Regions from separate parts of the Janthinobacterium sp. SUN026 genome, predicted to be linked through region 2. Evidence: predicted binding sites of a transcription regulator. Region 2 holds the regulator's gene; each other region holds the start of a gene.

What was found. Region 2 encodes FNR, which switches genes on or off when oxygen is low (the NO sensors DNR and NnrR bind a similar motif). Its sites were predicted from a motif close to TTGATNNNNATCAA; they were not measured.
Region 1: OX459_RS13345 (FliM/FliN family flagellar motor switch protein) is a predicted target of FNR. The motif match lies at 1,373-1,386, and genes of this name have one in related genera.
Region 3: OX459_RS26795 (FeoA family protein) is a predicted target of FNR. The motif match lies at 1,188-1,201, and genes of this name have one in related genera.

What each region holds. Positions count from the first base shown of each region.
Region 1 is NZ_JAPQNU010000002.1:847,917-854,851, forward strand. Features, by position in the region: gene OX459_RS13340 (FliM/FliN family flagellar motor switch protein) at 1-326, opposite strand, end outside; gene OX459_RS13345 (FliM/FliN family flagellar motor switch protein) at 328-1,206, opposite strand; gene OX459_RS13350 (flagellar hook-basal body complex protein FliE) at 1,758-2,096, shown strand; gene fliF (flagellar basal-body MS-ring/collar protein FliF) at 2,157-3,887, shown strand; gene OX459_RS13360 (flagellar motor switch protein FliG) at 3,865-4,905, shown strand; gene fliH (flagellar assembly protein FliH) at 4,902-5,591, shown strand; gene fliI (flagellar protein export ATPase FliI) at 5,588-6,898, shown strand; gene OX459_RS13375 (flagellar export protein FliJ) at 6,907-6,935, shown strand, end outside.
Region 2 is NZ_JAPQNU010000003.1:728,679-735,613, reverse strand. Features, by position in the region: gene ccoG (cytochrome c oxidase accessory protein CcoG) at 1-78, shown strand, start outside; gene OX459_RS18050 (FixH family protein) at 181-705, shown strand; gene fnr (fumarate/nitrate reduction transcriptional regulator Fnr) at 830-1,588, opposite strand; gene OX459_RS18040 (response regulator) at 1,838-4,912, shown strand; gene OX459_RS18035 (TOBE domain-containing protein) at 4,914-5,681, opposite strand; gene OX459_RS18030 (ATP-binding cassette domain-containing protein) at 5,722-6,423, opposite strand; gene modB (molybdate ABC transporter permease subunit) at 6,441-6,935, opposite strand, start outside.
Region 3 is NZ_JAPQNU010000009.1:83,409-90,343, forward strand. Features, by position in the region: gene OX459_RS26785 (energy transducer TonB) at 133-834, opposite strand; gene OX459_RS26790 ((2Fe-2S)-binding protein) at 852-1,067, opposite strand; gene OX459_RS26795 (FeoA family protein) at 1,480-1,764, shown strand; gene OX459_RS26800 (ferrous iron transporter B) at 1,767-3,668, shown strand; gene OX459_RS26805 (hypothetical protein) at 3,678-3,959, shown strand; gene OX459_RS26810 (hypothetical protein) at 4,024-4,185, shown strand; gene OX459_RS26815 (AraC family transcriptional regulator) at 4,221-5,141, opposite strand; gene OX459_RS26820 (oxidoreductase) at 5,270-6,259, shown strand; gene nagZ (beta-N-acetylhexosaminidase) at 6,305-6,935, opposite strand, start outside.

The DNA of each region.
Region 1 (6,935 bases), on a different contig from region 2:
ATGACTTTCAGGCCATAGTTCTCGCCGGCCACCACCACTTCGGCACGGCCGATCGGCGTGCCGTTGACCTTGATCACCAGCGGTTCGCCGGCCAGCATGTCGAGTTCGATCACGCTTTCCGGGCCGATGGCCATCAATTCTTCCAGCGAAATGCGGGCCGAGCCCACTTCCAGGGTCAGGGTGACGGGAATCTTGCGCATCATCTGCGGAATGTCGCGCCGCGCGCGGCCGTTGGCCACATCGGACACGTCGCCCTGGTCGATGATCATGTCATCGCCCAGGTCTTCCAGCAGGGTTTCGCTCTGGTTGGTATCGGTCATATTCATATTATTCGACATCTTCAAAGGAGGTTAAACAGAGCTTGCCCTTGTGTTCGGAAACAGCAGCTGTAAAGAGACGGGAGTCGTCGAGCATGACGTCGGTGCGGCTGAGGCTAACGGGAATCACGTCGCCCACGCGCAAGTCGAACAAGGCGCCCAGCTGCACCTGTTTGCTGACGAGCCGGCCTTCCAGGGTCACTTGCAGGCGCGACGCGAGCGGACGCACGCTGCCGCGCAAGGCTTTCTTCGCCTGCGCGCGCTCGGGCAGCAAGCCGCGCAGCACGTCGGCCATCAGGCGCTTGTCCAGCGAGAACCAGAACTGGCCGCTCTGCCCCGCCTCGACATCGCTGAGCGCCACCGTGACGATCCAGCTGCCACGTGCCGGATGCACGCCCGACTGCGCGGCGACCTCGGCACTGGTGTCGATGTCGCTGCTTTTGCCCAGGGTTTGCAGGTTCTTGTGCACGCGGGAGAACAAACTGTTCACCAACTGTTGTCCAAGCACCACAGCGAGGCGCTCTTCCGTAGCCGTCACGCGCACCTGCGCCGGATCGGGCAGCGCGCCCTTGGCGCCGGCACTACCATAGCGATAGTTCAGCACGCTCAAGAGTATCTGCCGTTCGAGGGCAAAGCCCGTCTGGCTGGCCGGCGTGGAGAAACTCAGCCAGCGGTTCACGCTGTCCTCGTTTTCCACGCGCGACAAGGTCACGGCATCGATCTGGAAATTCCCCCAGTAGCGGCGACTCATCGGCTGGCGCAGGGCCACGGCCAGGTCGTCGCGCAGCTGGGCGCCGAATACATGCAGCAAATGGACAGGACGTCCAAGCAGACAGGAATCGAGGACTTGATGGCGCACAGTTTGATCTGTCTTGGTAAGGATTGTCATGTAGTGGTCATGTCGGTATTGCGGTGGCAGAACAAATTATACGGATCGCCCGAAATTAAATACAGCATCATCTTGACCTGGCGTACCGGTCTGCAAGCAAACGATTGCGCATCGTATCGCATGCAGGATGACTACGGTGCTGAACAATACATGAAAAAGCTAAATATTGCCATGTATCAATATTCCTTGAGGCAATCCTCTCTTTACTTTATAGTTGCCGCGAGGTAAGCTTATAGCGACAAAATATAGATTTGCAGTGCGCCATTCCGCTTACCTGATTCCGGTTTTTATGGCAGTTTCCAGTCCCGCTTATTGCCACCAGAAGAAACTTTTATCAGATAATTATTAGTTGTCATGGCCATGTGAATCACGTCGGCGCAGGTCTGCCGGGTTTGTTTGAATCTGCTTGAGCGGATGGTGTGGCAACTGATAAAACTGATGGGCCCTGTAGGCGGGCCGGGCAAGATGGCGCGGGATGTCATGCCTGCCGGAATGGCAACACCAGTAATTTCTGATTGATACGTCACCGCATATTGAAAGTAGAGGGCACGATGAGCAACGAACTCGCAGGTCTGATCAAGGCCGATCTGGCAGCACTGAGCAATGACGCGCGCGCCCTGGGCGCCAGCATCGCGCCCGCCGCCCAGTTCGGCGCGCCGGAACAATCCGGCTTCTCCTTTGCGCAAAGCATGAAAGACGCCATCGGCAAGGTCAACGGCGATGACCGCATGGCGGCGCAGAAAATGAGCGACGTCGACAGCGGCAAGAGCGACGATATGGTCGGCGCCATGCTGGCCAGCCAGGAAGCGAGCCTGTCCTTCTCCATGTTGATGCAAGTGCGCAACAAGGTCATGGGCGCCGTCGACGAACTCATCAAACTGCCTCTGTAATCTTCACGTCCTGATCCACGCCCAGCCTCCCAGCGAAAGTTACCCCAAGTGATTACCCCCATGAAGTCCGCATTTGCGCGCTGGCGCCTTGGTGCCCAGCCCGCCATCCCGCCCGCCCTGCTGAAAAACCTGGTTCCCATCGTCGTGCTGGCCATCGGCATCACCGCCATGGTGACCATGTATGCCTGGCGCGACCAGGCCAACTACAAGCCGGTGTTTGGCGCGCGCGAAAAAGTGGCCGTGACGGACATGATGGCCACGCTGGACGCCGAACACATCCCCTACCGCCTGCATCCGGACAGCGGCCAGGTGCTGGTGCCCGACGCCATGCTGGGCAAGGTGCGCATGCTGCTCGCCTCGAAAGGCGTGACGGCGCAACTGCCGGCCGGCCTGGAACTGATGGACAAGAATGACCCGCTGGGCGTATCGCAATTCGTGCAGGACGTGCGCTTCCGCCGCGGCCTGGAAGGCGAACTGGCGCAAAGCATCATGACGATGGACGCGATCGCTTCGGCGCGCGTCCATCTGTCGATTGCGAAATCGACGTCGTTCGTCGCCAGCGACGGCGACAAATCGTCCGCCTCGATCGTCGTGGCGCTGAAGCCGGGCCGCACCCTGGCGCCGGAACAGATCGCCGCCGTCATCAACATGGTGGCCGGCAGCGTCGCCAGCCTGGCGCCCACGCGCGTGAGCCTGGTCGACCAGGGCGGCAACCTGCTGTCCGCGCACGTCGACCTGACGGACGGCTTCGACGCCTCGGCCGCCGGCAATGAAGGCGCGAAACGTTTCCAGGATGAAATCCGCCGCAACGTCACGGGCTTGCTCGGCCCCGTCATCGGCGAAGACAACTTCAAGCTCAGCGTGACGGCCGCCGTGAACAACGACCGCGTCGACGAAACGCTGGAAAAATACGGCGAAGCCCCGAAAGTGACGAGCGAAGCGATGCGCGAAGAGCAGGAACGCAACCGCACCGTGGCCGGCATTCCCGGCAGCCTGTCGAACCGTCCGCCGGCGGCCGCCGTACCGGCACCGGCCGACGCAGCAGGCGCCGCACCCGCCGACGGCGCACCGAAACCGTCCGACGACGGCACGGCCCGCAAGAACGCCACCACGCGCCAGTACGCCTACGACCGCAGCATCACGCAGATCAAGCGCAGCCGTGGCCGCCTGGAAAAACTCAGCGTCGCCGTGGTCCTCAACAGCGCCGCCGCACCGAACCCGAAAACGGGCTGGACTCCTGCCGAACTGGGCAATATTGAAAAAATGCTCAACAGCGGCCTGGGCATCAACGCCCAGCGCGGCGACAGCCTGAGCCTGACGGCGCTGGCCTTCCCCGCCAAGCCGCCCGTGGCGCAGTGGTGGGAAGAGCGCGATACCGTCGTCGATTTCAGCAGCTGGCTGCTGTACGCGCTGGGCGCCATCCTCGGCTACTTCCTGATCCTGCGTCCGCTGCTGCGCCTGCTGACCACGCGCCTGGCGCCGCCGCCACTGAAACAGCTCGACCCTGCCCTGGCACTGGGCGGCAGCGCCGCCGCCGGCGCGACTGGCGCGGCCGTTGCCGGCGCGCCAGCCCTGGGCGTGAATGGCACACCGCTGGCGCTCGAAGGCGAAGCCGCCGCCGGCAGCATGCCCGTCGTGCCGCTGCTGGAAAACTATGACTTGCCGCCACCTGGCTCGGCGGTCGACGTGATGGTCGACCACCTGAAAGTGCTGGCTGAAAAAGAACCCGAGCGTGTCGCCGAAGTCGTCAAACAATGGATGCAGAAAAATGGCCGAACTCAACAACAATAATCCCTCCGACGGCGCCGAATACGAAAGCGCCAGCCTGAACCCCGTGGAACAGGCTGCCATCGTGCTGCTGAGCATCGGCGAAGAACAGGCGGCCAACGTGCTGCGCTGCCTGTCGCGCGAAGAATTGCTGGAAGTCACGCAAGTGATGTCGCGCATGAGCGGCATCAAGGTCGAGTCCGTGAAAACGGCGATGCAGACCTTCTTCGACGACTACCGCCAGCAAAGCGGCGTGCACGGCGCCTCGCGCAGCTACCTGAAGCGTTCGCTGGACATGGCGCTGGGCAGCGATATCGCAAATAGCGTGCTGAACAACATTTACGGCGACGCCATCCGCCCCAAGATGGCGCGCCTGCAGTGGGCTTCGCCAAAATGGCTGGCCGAATACATCGTCAATGAACACGTGCAGATGCAAGCCGTGTTCCTGGCCTTCCTGCCGCCCGCGCTGGCCGGCCAGATCCTCGACGCCCTGCCCGTCGAAGGCCGCGACCTGGTCTTGCTGAACCTGGCGCGCCTGGACGAGATCGACCGCGACCTGCTGGTCGAGCTCGACGAACTGGTGGGCCGCTGCCTGGGCACGCTCGACACGCAAAGCACCAGCGTGGAAGGCATCCGCCAGGCGGCCGAGATTCTCAACCGCATGCCCGGCAACCGCGCCGCGCTGGTCGAACTGCTGCGCGCGCACGACCCGGAAGTGGTGTCGGAAATCGAACTGAGCATGTACGACTTCCTGATCCTGGCCACGCAGAGCGATGTCACGCTCACGCGCATCCTGGAAGACGTGCCGATGGAACAGTGGGCCATCGCGCTCAAGGGCGCGGAACCGTCGATCCGCGACGCCGTGCTGAAAACCATGCCGCGCCGCCAGGCACAGAGCTTCGAAGACATGATGCGCCGTTCCGGTCCCGTGCCTTTGAGCCGTATCGAACAAACGCGCCAGGAAATCATGGCCACCGTCAAGGGCCTCGCCGATGCGGGCGAGATCGAAGTGCAACTGTTTGCCGAAGCGGTGATCGAATGAAACACTTCCGCTCGTATCGTTTCCCGCCCCTGTCGCAATTCATCGCCGCCGGCCAGCGTGCCTCCAACGAGGACACGGACGGCCAGTGGCAGGCGTCCGTCTCGGAAGGCTTCGAGCAGGGCCAGCGCGACGGCTACGAAGTGGGCCTGGTGCAAGGCCAGCAGGACGGCTACGACACCGGACGCAACGACGGCATGGCGCAGGGCCGCGAAGAAGGCCGCAACGAAACCCTGGTGGCGCTGGACCGCCTGGCGCGCCCCGTCGACGCCATCCTGCGCGACCTGAAAAAAGTGCGCGCCGACTACCGCGAAGCGCAGCGCAAGGAAGTGGTCGACCTGGTGGCCAAGGTGGCGCGCCAGGTGATCCGCGCGGAACTGGCGCTGCAGCCGGTGCAATTGCTGGCCCTGGTCGACGAGACCCTGGCCTCGATGCCGCCCACGCGCGAGGAAATCGACGTCTTCCTCAATCCGGAAGAACTCAAACGCATCAGCGAACTCGATCCGAAGCGCGCCAAGCGCTGGAACCTGATCGCCGACGCGCGCCTCGACGCGGGCGAATGCCGCATCAAGGCGGGCGACAATGAAGTCGACGCGGGCTGCCATCAGCGCCTGTCGGCCTGCATGGAACAAGTCAGCAGCCACCTGGCGCTGGCCGCCGAACACGCAGACCAGGGCGCGCCTGCATGATCGCCGACACGCTGCGCAGTTTCGAGATCGGCGATATCCCGGTCGCGACACCCACCGGCCGCCTGGTCGGCGCGTCCGGCCTGCTGCTGGAAAGCGCCGGCTGCCGCCTGCACACGGGCCAGCGTTGTCAAATTGAAACTGTGAGCGGCGAGTGGCTCGATGCGCAAGTCGTGGGTTTTCGCGAAAAGCTGTCCTACCTGATGCCGTTCAAGAAGGCCACGGGCCTGACCACCGGCGCCAGGGTTCTGCCCTTGCCCGACAAGGCCAGCCTGCAGATCGGCCCGTCGTGGCTGGGCCGCATGGTCAATGGCCTGGGCGAGCCGATCGACGACCTGGGCCGCCTCGGCGGCGAACACATCCTGGAAGTCACGCCGCCAAAAATCAATCCCCTGAAGAAACAACCGGTGGTCGAGCCGCTGGACGTGGGCGTGCGGGCCATCAACAGCATGCTAACCCTGGGCAAGGGCCAGCGCGTGGGCCTGATGGCCGGTTCCGGCGTCGGCAAGAGCGTGCTGCTGGGCCTGATCACGCGCCAGACGGTGGCCGATGTCGTCGTCGTCGGCCTGATCGGCGAACGGGGCCGCGAAGTGCGCGAATTCGTCGAAAAGTCGCTCGGCGCCGAAGGCTTGAAAAAAGCCGTGCTGGTGATCGCCCCGGCCGATGAATCGCCGTTGATGCGCATCATGGCCACCGAACTGTGCCATTCGATCGCCGCCCACTACCGCGACCAGGGCAAGCACGTGCTGCTGCTGGTCGACTCGCTGACGCGCTATGCGATGGCCTTGCGCGAAGTGGCGCTGGCCCTGGGCGAGCCGCCGGCCACGCGCGGCTACCCGCCGTCCGTGTTTTCGAACTTGCCGCAACTGGTGGAAAGCGCCGGCAATGGCGCCCACCCGGAAGGCAGCATGAGCGCCATCTACACGGTGCTGGCCGAGGGCGACGACCAGCAGGACCCCGTGGTCGACACGGCGCGCGCGATTCTCGACGGCCACATCGTGCTCACGCGCGAACTGGCCGAGCGGGGCCACTACCCCGCCATCGACATCGCCGCCTCGATCAGCCGCTGCATGGCGCAGGTGATCACGCCCAGCCACATGCAGGCGGCGCGCGCGCTGAAAGCGTCGATGGCGCGCCATGCGCGCGTGCGCGACCTGATCCCGCTGGGCGCCTACGTGCCCGGCGCCGACCCGATCACCGACCGCGCCGTCCAGCTGCACGCGCCCATCGAAGCCTTCCTGTGCCAGGGCACCAAGGAAGAGGCGCCGATGGGGCCGTGCATCGAACAACTTGAACAGATCATGGCCTAGGAGCATACGTGAGCGACGCGCATACCATCCGCAACCT
Region 2 (6,935 bases):
ATTGCGATCGAATTGCAATCGCTGGACGACCCATCGCTGCATGTGCGTGAAAGCGCGGTATTCATCGTGCCACGTTAACAAGGAAAGGCGGACGGGGACCGGGTGCCCTCGCCGCCGCCACGAAGTTGCAGGAAGGCCGGTCCCCATGCGGGGACTGGCTGATTAAACAGGAGAAATATCATGTCCGACAGTCTGAAACTGCAAGCACCCGTTGCACCGTGGTACAAGCACCGCTGGCCATGGCTGCTGATGATCGGCCCCGGCCTGTCCGTGGTCGTCGGCAGCTTCATGGGCTATATCGCGTTTACGCAGCCCGATGCGCTGGTGGTGGGCGATTATTACAAGCAGGGCAAGGCGATCAACCAGGATTTGAAGCGCGACACGATCGCCAGCGACCTGGCGATGGATACGCGCCTGTCGTATGACGTGGCGCAAGCGCGCCTGACCGGTTCCGTGCACAGCTTCGGCAAGGCCTATCAGGCGCCTTTGCAGCTGCACCTGGCGCATGCGACCCTGCCGGAAAAGGATATCAAGGTGCTGGTGCAGCCCGACGCGGCCGGCAATTTTTCCGTGGCGCTGCCGATGCTCGAGCGCAGCCGCTGGCAAGTGCTGGTGGAAAACGACAAACGCGAGTGGCGCCTGTCCGGCATCTGGACCTGGCCCCTGCAGCGCAGCATCGCGCTGCATGCGGATGAAGAGCTATAACGTACAGCGCCGGGAAAACCGTAGCGAGCGGCAGTGATTTGTGGTTGAGAAGCGCAGCTGTGCTATAGCACAGCGAGCATCGCAGGCCGCAAAGCGCGACGTGCAGCAGGTTTTGACGGTGCTGTTACTTGCAGGTGTCCGTGCCGGCCGTAATCGCCTTCAATTTCGCCGGCTGCAGGATTTCAATTTCCCGGTTGGAGACGCGCAGCCAGCCTTCCTTCTTGAACTTCGACAGCAGGCGGCTGACGCTCTCGATGGTCAGGCCCAGGTAGTTGCCGATTTCCTCGCGCGACATGCGCAGCTGGAAATTGCTGCCCGAATAGCCGCGCGCTTCATAGCGCGACGCCAGGTTGACGATGAAGGCGGCAAAGCGCTGCGTCGCCTGCATATTGCCCAGCAACAGCATGACGCTTTGCTCGCGCGTGATTTCCTGGCTCATCATGCGGTGGAAATGGCGCAGCAGGGTCGGCATATTGCCCAGCAATTGTTCCAGGCTGGAAAACGGGATTTCACACACTTCGCTGTCTTCCAGCGCCACCGCATTACAGTGGTGGCGGTCGGCGCTGATGGCGTCCATGCCCAGCAGTTCGCCCGCCATCTGGAAGCCCGTCACCTGCTCTTCGCCGCCCGGATTGATCTGGTACGTCTTGAAATGCCCCAGGCGGATCGCATACAGGTTCTGGAACGAGTCGCCGATGCGGAACAGCGAGGCGCCGCGCACAATCTTGCGGCGGCGGCCGATGATCTGATCCAGCCTGTCCATGTCGCCCACATCGAGGCCCATCGGCAGGCACAATTGATGCATGCTGCAGGTCGAGCATCGCGCACGCAACGCCTCCACGTTCACGGTGGGCAAGGTTGGAGTGAGTAGCGCTTCAGTCATGTCGGTACCTTTTAGAAAATGCAACAACAAGTTTACTGCATACAGCCGCATACAGGGTTGCCGTATGCCAATTTCACCGTAAATTCGGCGAATAAACGACGTCCAGCCTTTAATTATATGGCAACATCGTCAAAAGCCCGTATGGGGCGGGCAATTTGCGCGGTGGCGCTTGCCAAGCTGGGGTATTGATAGGAAAATTCCTGACAGCATTATCTGCCGCCTGTGCCGCCCGGTACTGAAAAGGAAATCATGAAGCCTCTCGGCATTAAAGCAAAAGTCGCGCTGGCCACCAGCCTGACCTCGATCGCCATGATCGCGCTGGTCACCATGATCCAGGTGCAGCACATGCGCGACGACTTCACCCGAGTCCTGCTGAGCCAGCAATCGTCCCTGATCACCCGCACCGCCGCCGAGCTCGACGACAAGCTGGGCATGCTGCTGCAGATCGTCACCCTGACGGCCAGGCAGCAACCGCCGGAATTGATCGCCCGGCCCGCCCAATTGCGCGAATACTATTCGCGCCGCTCGATGCTGGTGCTGTTCGATGACGTGCTGGTGCTCGACGCGCATGGCGCCGTCGTGGCCGACATGCCGGAAGTAGCGGGGCGCGCCGGCATCAACGTCGCCGAGCGCGAGTATTTCCAGACCGTCCTGCGCACGCGCCAGCCCATGATCACCGAACCGATGCTGGGCAAGTCGAGCGGCATGCCCATCGTGCAGATGGTGGCGCCCGTGCTGGCCGCCGATGGCCAGGTGGCCGGCGTGGTGATCGGCGTGCTGCGCCTGTACAAGGACAACCTGCTGGGCCGCCTGCGCTCGGAAAAGATCGGCAAGAACGGCTATTACTTCATCCTCACGCGCGGCGCCGTGCCGCGCTACGTGCTGCACCCCGATACCAGCCGCTTGCTGCAACCGCGCAAGCCGAACGCCAACCTGACGACGACCCAGCTGCTGAAGGAAGATGGCGAAGGCAGCATGGTCAGCACCAACAGCCGCGGCATCACGGCCGTCAACAGCTTCAAGCGCCTGAAATCCGTGAACTGGCTGCTGGCCGCCTCGCTCCCCGTCGAAGATGCCTTCGAACCGTTCGATGGCGTGCTGTACCGATTGGTGCTGTGGAGCATCCTCGCCTCGCTGCTGGCCGCCTTTGTGCTGGGCTGGGTCACCGTGCGCCTGCTGTCGCCGCTGGTGCGCCTGCGCGACACCCTGCAAGCCCTGCGCACCAGCGGCAGCCGCTTCACGCCCGTGCCGGTGCAGCAGCGCGACGAAATCGGCGAACTGACAGAAGCGTTCAACGGCCTGATGAGCGAACGCGACCGCCTGCAGCAGGAACTCGAATCGCGCGCGGCGGAGCTGGAACAGGAACGCGACCGGGCCGAGGCGGCCAACCGCGCGAAGAGCGATTTCGTGGCCAACATGAGCCATGAAATCCGCACGCCCCTCAATGCCGTGCTGGGCATGGTGTATTTGCTGGGCAATACCAGGCTCGACACAGAACAACGCAAGTATCTGACCATGGTCAGAGTGGCGGGCCAGTCGCTGCTGGGCATCCTCAACGACGTGCTCGACTATTCGAAGATCGAGGCGCGGCGCATGGAATTGTCACCCGTCGAATTCGACCTCGACGAAGTCATGAATACCCTGGCCACGACGATGACGATGAATGCGGGCGAAAAGGAGCTGGAACTGGCCATCGCCGTCGAGCCCGACGTGCCGCGGCGCCTCGTGGGCGACGCCCAGCGCCTGCAGCAAATCCTCGTCAACCTGGCCGGCAACGCCATCAAGTTCACGGAGAGCGGCGAAGTGGTGGTGGCCGTCAGCCTGGCCGAGAACGAAAACGGCCGCGCCTGGCTGCGCTTCGAAGTGCGCGACACGGGCATCGGCATGACGGAACTGCAGCAACAGCAGCTGTTTGCCGCGTTTTCCCAGGGCGACCAGAGCATCACGCGGCGCTTCGGCGGCACGGGCCTGGGCCTGGCCATCAGCAAGCAGCTGATCCACATGATGGGCGGCGACATCGCCGTCGCCAGCAGCGAAGGCAAGGGCAGCCGCTTCTGGTTCAGCGTGCCCTTCGAGATGCTGGCGCAGCCGGCCGAAACGCGGCGCACGCCAGCGCTGGGCCAGCTGCGCCTGCTGGTGGCCGACGACAACCGCACCACGCGCGAACTGATCGTCAAGCTGATCGAGGCGTGGGGCTGGCTGGCCGACGAAGTGGACTCCGGTTTTGCCGCCATCGAACTGTACCGCGAACGCCTGGCGCAGCAGCAACCGTACGACGTGGTGCTGGCCGACTGGCACATGCCCGTCATGGATGGCCTGGCCACGGCCAAGGCCATCCGCCAGGCGGCCAGCGGCCAGCGCCAGCCCATCGTCGTGATGGTCAACGCGTTTGCCCGCAACCACCTGGAAGAAATCTCCAGCGCGGCCGAGGCCGACGTCGTGCTGATGAAGCCAATCACGGGCTCGAGCCTGTTCGACGCCCTGCACCAGGCGCTGATCGCCAAGGACGACGGCGGCGAGCAGCGCATGCTGCACCAGCCGCTGGGCACGGAACTGGCCGGCGTGCATTTCCTGCTGGTGGAAGACAACCACCTGAACCAGGCCGTGGCGCGCGGCATCCTTGAACACATGGGCGCCACCCTGGACGTGGTGGGCGACGGCTTGCAAGCCGTGGAACGGCTGCGCACGGAAGCGCTGCGCTACGACATCGTGCTGATGGACATGCAGATGCCCATCATGGACGGCTTCAGCGCCACCCACATCATCCGCACGGAACTGCGCTTGCACCTGCCCGTTATCGCCATGACGGCCGGCGTGCTGGCGTCCGAGCGCGAGCGCTGCATGACGGCCGGCATCAGCGATTTCATCGCCAAGCCCGTGGTGGTGGAAGAAATGATGGAAGTCATCCTGCGCCACCTGCCCAAGCGCCCGCAAGTGCAGACGGCCGAGCCGGCACGCGTCGCCGATGAGGAAGTGTTTTCCATGGCGCCGCTGATGCGCGTGATGGGACGCGATGCGAAGGGGCGCGGCGTGCTGCGGCGCATGGTGGAAGACGCGCTGAACAAGGGCATGACGCCCGTGCGCGAGGCCGAAACGGCGTTGCAGGCGGGCCGCCACAGCGACGTGGCGCGCATCCTGCACAGCGTGCGCGGCTCCGTCGGCACCCTAGGCACGAAACGCCTGATCCGCGCCGCGTTCGCCACCGAGGAAGCCATCGATGCGGGCCGCCTGGACGAGGTGCCGGCGCTGCTGGCGCACACGGCGCAGGAACTGGAACAGGCGCTGGCGGCGGCGGCGGATTGGTTGTCGCGCCTGCAGGATTAAATCAGGCGGGCACGCCCAGAATCACGCTGGACGCCTTGAAGATGGCCGTCACGTTGCTGCCAAGCTCGATGCCCAGGTCGGTGCTGCTCTGGTTGGTGATGATGGCGGCAATCGTGCCGCCGCGCGGCAAGTCCAGCACCACTTCCGTGTTGACGGCGCCCGTCTGCACGCGCGTCACGACCCCGGCCAGCTGGTTACGCGCGGAAAAACGCGCGCCCTGACTGTCCGTCACGAGGATGATGGACGACGCCTTGATCAGCGCGAACGCTTCCGCGCCCGGCACTAGGCCCAGGCTGGCGCTGCTGCCCTGCGTGACGATGGCCACGATGTGCTGGCCACCGGGCAATTCCAGGGTGACTTCATCGTTGACGGCACCCTGTTTCAGTTCGGTCACCTTGCCCAGGAATTGATTGCGTGCCGTGGTTTTCATGGCCATTCTCCGTATGAGTAAAAGATCGTCGGCGATGCCTTCCGCCTGGCTGCCCAGCTGGCGCAGATAGCGGGCATGCTCGCGCTCGATGATACGGAAATTGTCGACCAGCTGGCGTCCCCGTGGCGTCAGCCGCGTGCCGCCGCCGCCCTTGCCGCCCGTCAGGCGCTCGACCAGCGGTTCGCCAGCCAGGTTGTTCATCGCGTCGATGGCGTCCCAGGCCGCCTTGTAGCTCATCTTCACAAGCTTGGCCGCCTGCGTGATGGAGCCGCATTCGGCGATGGCGCCCAGCAATTCCACCCGGCCGGCGCCGCCCAGGTTTTCTCCGCCCACCGTCATCCATACCGAGCCTTGCAGGCCGATTTCCGCTGCCGCTGATTTATCCAATGCGTTCACCCAATGCCTTATTTTCTTCCATGCTGTCAATTTGTCCGTCACGCAAGTAAAGCACATGTTCACCCAGAATGCGCGCATCTTCCGGATCATGTGTGATCAGGATCATGGGCACGTCCAGGCGCTGCTGCCACTGGCTCAACTCCAGGCGCATTTTGACACGCAGGGCCGGATCGAGGGCGGCAAACGGCTCGTCGAGCAGCAGCGCGGCCGGTTCGGCCACGAGTGCCCTCGCCAGCGCCACCCTTTGGCGCTGGCCACCGGACAACTCGTCGGGAAACTGGTGCGCCAGTTCCTGCAGGTGGAAGGCGTCGAGCCAATGCTCGACCTTCTGCAATTTTTCGCGCGCGCGCGGATTGAACCAGCCGCGGCGCAGGCCAAAGCCCACGTTCTGGCGCACCGTCAGGTGCGGGAACAGCGCGTAATCCTGGAACAGATAGGCGACATTGCGCTGCTGCGGCGGCAAATTGATGCCGGCGGCGGAATCGAACAGGGTGCGCCCGTTCAGGCGGATATGGCCCGCCTCAGGCGTGAAGAGGCCGGCAATGGCTTTCAGGGTCATGCTCTTGCCGGCGCCGGACGGGCCATACATGGCGATGCGCTGGCTGCTGGAGGTGCATTGCACCTGCAGGTCGAAGCGGCGTTTGCCGGAGCGCAAGGTGGCGCGGAGGTCGAGGTCGAGTTGCATAGGCGTCATCATCTGCGTCATTTGTGCGCGATGCGTCCGGGCGCCAGGCGGCCCGCCGACAGCAGCACCACGATGCAGACCAGGGAGATAATCAGCACCAGCGTATTGGCCACCTCATCCTGGCCCGCCTGCACGGCTTCAAACACGGCCACCGACAGGGTCTGCGTCTTGCCGGGGATGCTGCCGGCCACCATCAGGGTGGCACCGAACTCGCCCAGCGCGCGCACGAAGCCCAGCAGCACGCCGGCGAGGATGCCGCGCCAGGCCAGCGGCAAGGTCACGCGGAAAAAGATCGCCATTTCCGAGATGCCCAGCACGCGGGCCGCCTGCTCCAGCTGGCCGTCGACCGCTTCGAAGGCGGCGCGCGCGGGCTTGAAGACGAGGGGAAAGGCGACCACCGTGGAGGCGATCACGGCGCCCTGCCACGTAAAGATGAGGTTGATGCCGAAGTTATCCTGCAGCCAGATGCCCATCGTGCCGCGCCGGCCCAGCAGCACCAGCAGGTAATAGCC
Region 3 (6,935 bases), on a different contig from region 2:
GCCCGGGGATGTAGGCTGGCAGACTGAAACAAGCAGTTGCTTGACTGGTACAGAAAACAGGGCGCAAAAAAGCAAGCAGGGCACAGGGTGCGGTGCTTGCGGGCTGGCAGCGGCGCAAGGGCCGCCGGAAGGCTAGCTCAGTTGGAAGGTCAGCGGTACTAACACGTACACGGGAACAGGCTTGCCGTTTTCGATCATCGGCTTGAACAGCGCGCGCTGGGCTGCCTGGCGGCCTGCTTCATCGAGGTTGCCGTAGCCGGTCGATTTATGGATCAGGATTTGCTCGGGCAAGCCCTTTTCATTGATCAGGATGCGCAACACCACGGTGCCGCTCTCGCCCAGGCGGCGCGACAGATTCGGGTAGATCAGTTGCGGCGCCTTGATGTATTCGACGCTGCTGACGGTGCGCGGCGTCGACGGCGCCGGAGGCGTGGGCGACGGTGTCGATGGCGCTGTCGGCGCAGCGGTGGCAACCGGTGCCGCTTCGGCGCGCGTCGGCTGCGGCGGCGTGATCGTCGGTTCGCTCGGCGCCACGGCGATCAGCGGCAGCGGCGGGATCACGGCGCGCGGCACGGGGGCGCTCAATTCCACGGTTTTCGGTACGGACGGCGCTGGCGGCTTGGGCGGCGCCGGCGGGGCGATGATGCTGATGGTGGTGATGGTCGGCATGGCCGCCGTGACCACACGGCTCAGCAGGCCGCTCTGGATGGCGTAAAAGCCGGCGATGTGCAGGACGACGATGGCCATCAGCGGCGCGAATTTGTTGCGCTTCTTGTCGAAGTCGGCAAATTGCTGCACGGCCTGCACCGTTACGGGCGGGGGCATCATCGTCATGGCGTTCATCGCTTTCTTTAGTTTGTCAGTACAGCTCGCATCAATACGGTTTCTTGCAGCGCCACGGTGGCGTTCAGGTGATCGTTCAGCACTTCCCGCGCGCAGGTGTGGCATTTGCCGCAGCAGGTGGCCACGCCCAGGTCGCGGCGCAGTTCGGCCATGCTGGACAGGCCAAGATCGACGGCTTGACGGATTTCACGATCAGATATGTTGTTGCAGACACATACAATCATTGATACACCTTCTGGCTGGAGGATGAACAGACACTAGTGCTGGAAAGCATTGTTGCTAGTGTTTTAATGAGAATCATTATCATTACGTTTCATTGTCGCGCAAAGCTGGGGACAATGCAAGTGATTTTGATCAAGTGTGCGGCAGTTGGCGGCCTGGCGCCGCAGCTTCACAGGCCATGTTTCCGAATGACGCAGCCCTTGATGGGGGCGGCTCTCCGGGCTAAATAAAAACTATTCGCATTCATGTTTATAATGCTGGTATTGTCTCGGACGGTCGCCGTCTGGACAGATTGAATGGCCGCTTGTCGGTAATGCGCAACAGTTGCGTTTTACCTCACAAACCTGGAACCGGTGCGAGGCGCCTTGCGCCGTCGCCGGTATCAGGTGTTCTTAATTTGAACGGAATTTGCTCATGACTCTAGTTCCACCCATGATGACGCTCGATGCGCTGGCAGTCGGCCAGAGCGGCACGGTGTTGCATATCACGCCCCACACGGCAGGACAGACGGAGGACGGCGTCGACCTGGCCCGCCGCTTGATGGAGCTGGGGTTCGTTCCCGGCGAACGAATCCGCATGCTCAAGCGCGGCATTCCCGGCGGCGATCCGCTGGCCATCAAGGTCGGCAATGCCACGTTCGCACTGCGCCGCTTCGAAGCGGCGCTGATTACGATTCAACCGCTGCTTCAACCGGAATGACCATGGGTGCTGTCGAAACTATCGTGGATGCAGGCGTGCACAAGCCGCAGCATCAGCCACAAATTGCCTTGCTGGGCAATCCGAACTGCGGCAAGACCGCCCTGTTCAACCGTTTGACGGGCGCGCGCCAGAAAGTGGCGAACTACGCCGGCGTGACCATCGAGCGCAAGGAAGGCCATTTCACCTCGCCAGCCGGCAAGCCCGTGCGCCTGCTCGACCTGCCGGGCGCCTACAGCCTGTCGGCCACCACGCCCGATGAAGCCATCACGCGCGACGTGGTGGGCGGCTTGCGCCGCGGCGACCCGCGTCCGGACGCCATCATCTGCGTTGTCGACGCCACCAACCTGCGCCTGAATCTGCGCCTGGTGCTGGAAGTCAAGCGCCTGGGCCTGCCCATGCTGCTGGCCCTGAACATGACGGACGTGGCGCGCAAGCGCGGCATGCTGATCGACACGGTGAAACTGTCGCAGGAACTGGGCATGCCCGTGGTGGAAACCGTGGCGGTGCAGCACGATGGCGAAAAAGCCTTGCTGAACGCCATCGACGCCATGCTGCCGCTGCCGGCCGTGGAAGCGAAACCGCTGGCGGCCATCGATGCCGTCACCGTCGAAGAAACCCAGCGCGAAGTGCGCCGCATCCTGTCCGCCGTCAGCAATGACACGAGCGACAAGGGCAACCTGACGGAAAAGATCGACGACGTGGTGCTGCACCCCGTGTTCGGTCCCATTATCCTGGCCGTGCTGATGTTCCTGATCTTCCAGGCCGTGTTTGCCTGGGCCGCCACGCCGATGGAAATGATCACCGATGGCGTGGGCCACCTGGGCGCCGTACTGACGGCGAACATGCCAGACGGTCACCTGAAAAGCTTGCTGGTGGAAGGCATCATCGGCGGCGTCGGCAGCGTGCTGGTGTTCCTGCCGCAGATCCTGATCCTGTTCTTCTTCATCCTGAGCCTGGAAGACTGCGGCTACCTGCCGCGCGCGGCCTTCCTGCTGGACCGCCTGATGGGCGGCGTGGGCCTGTCCGGCCGCGCCTTCATCCCGCTGCTGTCGAGCTTTGCCTGCGCCATTCCCGGCGTGATGGCGGCACGTACCATCCAGAATCCGCGCGACCGCCTGGTCACCATCATGATCGCGCCGCTGATGACGTGTTCGGCGCGCCTGCCCGTGTATGCGCTGATCATCGCCGCCTTCATCCCGGAACGCCAGGTATGGGGCTATCTGAGCCTGCAAGGCCTGGTGCTGTTCGTGCTGTACTTCGCCGGCATCATCTCGGCCATGGCCGTGGCCTGGGTCATGAAGCGCGGCATGGGCGTGCGCGGTAACCAGCCGCTGATGCTGGAATTGCCCGCCTATCACTGGCCGCACCTGCGCAACCTGGCCGTCAGCCTGTGGGAGCGCGCGAAAATCTTCCTCACGCGCGTCGGTACCATCATCCTGAGCCTGATGATCATCCTGTGGTTCCTCAGCACCTTCCCCGGCGCGCCGGATAACGCCATCCACCCGCCGATCTACTACAGCCTGGCCGGCATCCTGGGCCGCGGCCTGGAAGTGATCTTCGCGCCCATCGGCTTCAACTGGCAGATCTGCATCGCGCTGGTGCCGGGCATGGCGGCGCGCGAAGTGGCCGTCGGCGCCCTGGGCACCGTGTATGCGCTGTCGCAAACGGGCGACGCGCTGGCCACCACCCTGGAGCCGCTGATCGCCCATTCGTGGTCGTTGGCGACCGCGCTGTCCTTGCTGGCCTGGTATGTGTTCGCGCCGCAGTGCCTGTCGACGCTCTCCGTGGTCAAGCGCGAGACGGGTGGCTGGCGCTATCCGCTGCTGATGGCCGGCTACATGTTTGCGCTGGCGTATGCCGCCTCGTTCATCACGTATCGTGTCGCCCTGATGCTGGGCGCTTAGGAGAAAACCATGTGGCAAACCCTCATCGTCGCCCTGATCGTCGCAGCCGCGCTGCTGCATTTTTCGACCAAGTACCTGCCGGCGGGCGTGCGCCGCGCCATCGTGCGGGGCCTCGTGCGCTGCGGCCTCGATGAGGCGAAGATGTCGACCTTCTTCAAGGTGGCGCCGGGCTGCGGCAGCGGTTGCGGTTCCTGCGGCTCGTGCGACAGCCCGCCGCCGCCGTCAAGCACGCCGCCAGCCGATGGCAGCAGCAAGCGCGTGATCCTGATGCAGGTGCAGCGCCAAGACTGATGTACGTCTAGCCACGGGCGCGCCCGTGGGCTACACTGGGCTTTCCGCATGGCAAGGAGTGGCAATGGCGATACTGTTGATCTTCATGTTTTTGTTTGCGGTCGCCACCTGGCTGCTGGCCAGCCGGCGCGGCCGCCACGGGGGACTGTGGTTCGGCATCGGCCTGTTTCTCGGACCGTTTGCCTTGCTGGCGGTAGCGGCCTTGCCGCCGGTGCCGGCGCGCTGAGCTTGTATGATTAAAACCCGCAAGCGCGGGTTTTTTTACGCCTGCGCGTTCGCATGGCGCAGCCGGTACTGGCGCGGCGAGCAAGCCATGACGCGCTTGAAGGCGTGGCTGAAGGCGCTGTCGGAATCGTAGCCCAGCGCCTGCGCAATCAAGGTGACGGGTGCGCTGCCGTCCTTCAGGCGCCGCGTGGCCAGGCGCATGCGCCAGCGCAGCAAGTAGTCGAGCGGCGTCACGCCCACCCGCTTCTTGAAGTGCAGGGCAAAGGCGGAGCGCGACTGCCCCGCGACGGCGGCCAGCTGCGACAAGGTCCAGCGCCGCGCCGGTTGCGCGTGCATGGCTTCGATGGCGGCGCGCAGCCGGGGATCGGCCAGCGCGAACAGCCAGCCCACCGGGTGCGAGGCCTGCGCTTCAAGATACTGGCGCAGCATTTGCAGCAGCATCATGTGGCCCAGGTGGCGCGTCATCAGCGCCGCGCCGGGCGCCGTCGCCTGCAGTTCCTGCGCCAGCCGTTGCAAGGCCCAGTGCAGCACGCTGGCCTGGTCCGTATCGCCGCGCACGTGCAGCAGCGGCGGCAGGCAGTCGAGCAGGATGGCCGCCTCGTCGCCAAAGTGGAAGCGTCCGCCGATGAGGAAGAAATCGTGCTGCGGCGCGCCGTGGCGGGCCACGCCCTGCTGCGTGTACCGGTACACTTCCAGCGCTGGCGCGGCCGGCAAGCCGGGCGTGCTGGCCAGGGTGAACGCGCGTCCCGGCGCCAGCAGGAAGCAGTCGCCCGTCTGCAGCTGCACGGGAGCGTCGATGCCCGCGACCGTCAGCCAGCAAGCGCCTTCGATCACGGCGTTGAACTTGATGCCGTCCGGCGGCGGAAAGTCGATGGCCCACGCACCGCCCGCCTTCAGGCCGGCAAAGTAGGAGCTGCGCGTATCAAACAGCGAGAGTACATCGGAGAGCAAATCCATGGTGGCGGCAATTCTGGACGATGGCGATAGTATTACGGATTTTACGCCATTCACCGTCCAGAACAGCCCGCGCAAAATACGCATGTCGCCAGCCATCCCGCGCTGGCCACCCACATGCAGAGGCAGATATGACATACGACGATCACAGGCAAATTCCCCTTCATTCCGGCTTCGGCGCGGCCACGACCGCCAGCGAGGTGCTGGCCGGCTGCGACCTGTCCGGCGTGCAGGCCATCGTCACGGGCGGCGCGTCGGGCCTGGGGCTGGAAACGGTGCGCGTGCTGGCTGGCGCTGGCGCCAGGGTGCTGGTGCCGGCGCGCGACCAGCATCAGGCGCAAGCGGCACTGGCCGGCATGGCTGGCGTGGAGGTCGCGGCGCTCGACCTGCTCGATCCGCAATCGATCGACGCATTCGCGGCCGCCTTCCTTGCCACCGGCCGCACCCTGCACCTGCTGGTGAACGGCGCCGGCATCATGGCCACGCCCTTGCTGCGCGATGCGCGCGGCTACGAGGTGCAGTTCGCGACGAATCACCTGGGGCATTTCCAGCTGACGGCGCGCCTGTGGCCCGCCTTGCGGCAGGCGCAGGGCGCGCGCGTCGTGTGCGTGTCGTCGCTGGGACACCGGCAGGCGGGCGTCGACCTGGACGACCCGCATTTCCTGCGCCAGCCGTACGACAAATGGCGCGCGTATGCGCAGTCGAAAAGCGCCAATGCGCTGTTTGCCGTGGAGCTGGACCGACGTGGTGCGGCGCACGGCGTGCGCGCCTACTCGCTGCATCCGGGGGCCATCCTGACGCCGCTGGTGCGCCACCTGGACCAGGATGATTTGCGCAGGGTGGGAGCGCTTGACGATGCGGGCCAGGTGAATCCGCCGCCGCAGTCGGGTTTCAAGAATGTGGCGCAGGGAGCGGCCACCACCGTCTGGTGTGCCACCAGCGCGCAGCTTGAGGGCATTGGCGGCGTGTATTGCGAGGATGGCGATATCGCCCCCTTGGTGGAGGACGACAGCATGGGGCCGGGCGTGCGGCGCTGGGCCATCGACCCCGGGCAGGCGCGCCGGCTATGGACGCTGAGCGAACAGATGACGGGCGTGCGCTTCGATTGCGACGCGGCATAAAAAATGCCGGGCAAGGCCCGGCATGTGCAGGAGAGGGGCGTGGCTTTACGCCTTGCCCGCCAGTTTTTCCACCACGGGCACCAGCGCGGCCGGGCGGCAGCCGAAGGCGGCCAGGCGGCCTTGCGCATTCGGCGCCAGATCCAGGTCATACGGCAGGCGGCCCGCCACCAGCCACAGTTTATCCTGCGGCAGGGCGTCGACGAGGCGGCGCTGGCCGTCGACGAACATGGCGTTATACGTTTGCAGCACGATCTGCTGCGCGCCTTGCGCAAAGGCGATGGCTGCATTGACTTCGTCGTCCAGCGCCTCGGCCGACAAGGCGTACTCGCGCACGTCCAGGCCTGCTTCGAGCAGCGCCGGCAGCATCGAGCTGCGCGCTTCCTTGTTGCGGCCCAGCGCCACCTCGTCGATTTCGCTGCGCGAGCGCACTTCCACCGTCAGCAGGGTCACGGGCAGGCTGGCATCGAGCGGGCGGTAGTCGCCCTGCACGCGCAATGCCGCCTTTTGCAGCAGCTGCGACAGGGCCATGGCGGCCGGCTGCATCAGCGCCGGCGGGGTGAGCGGACGCGCGCGCCAGTCGCGCACGGCGCGGTTGCGCTTGAGTTCAGCCACGCGGGCACAAGCCGCGTCGATGCGTTCCATGGCGATCTCGCCCCTTTCCACGGCGGCGATGACG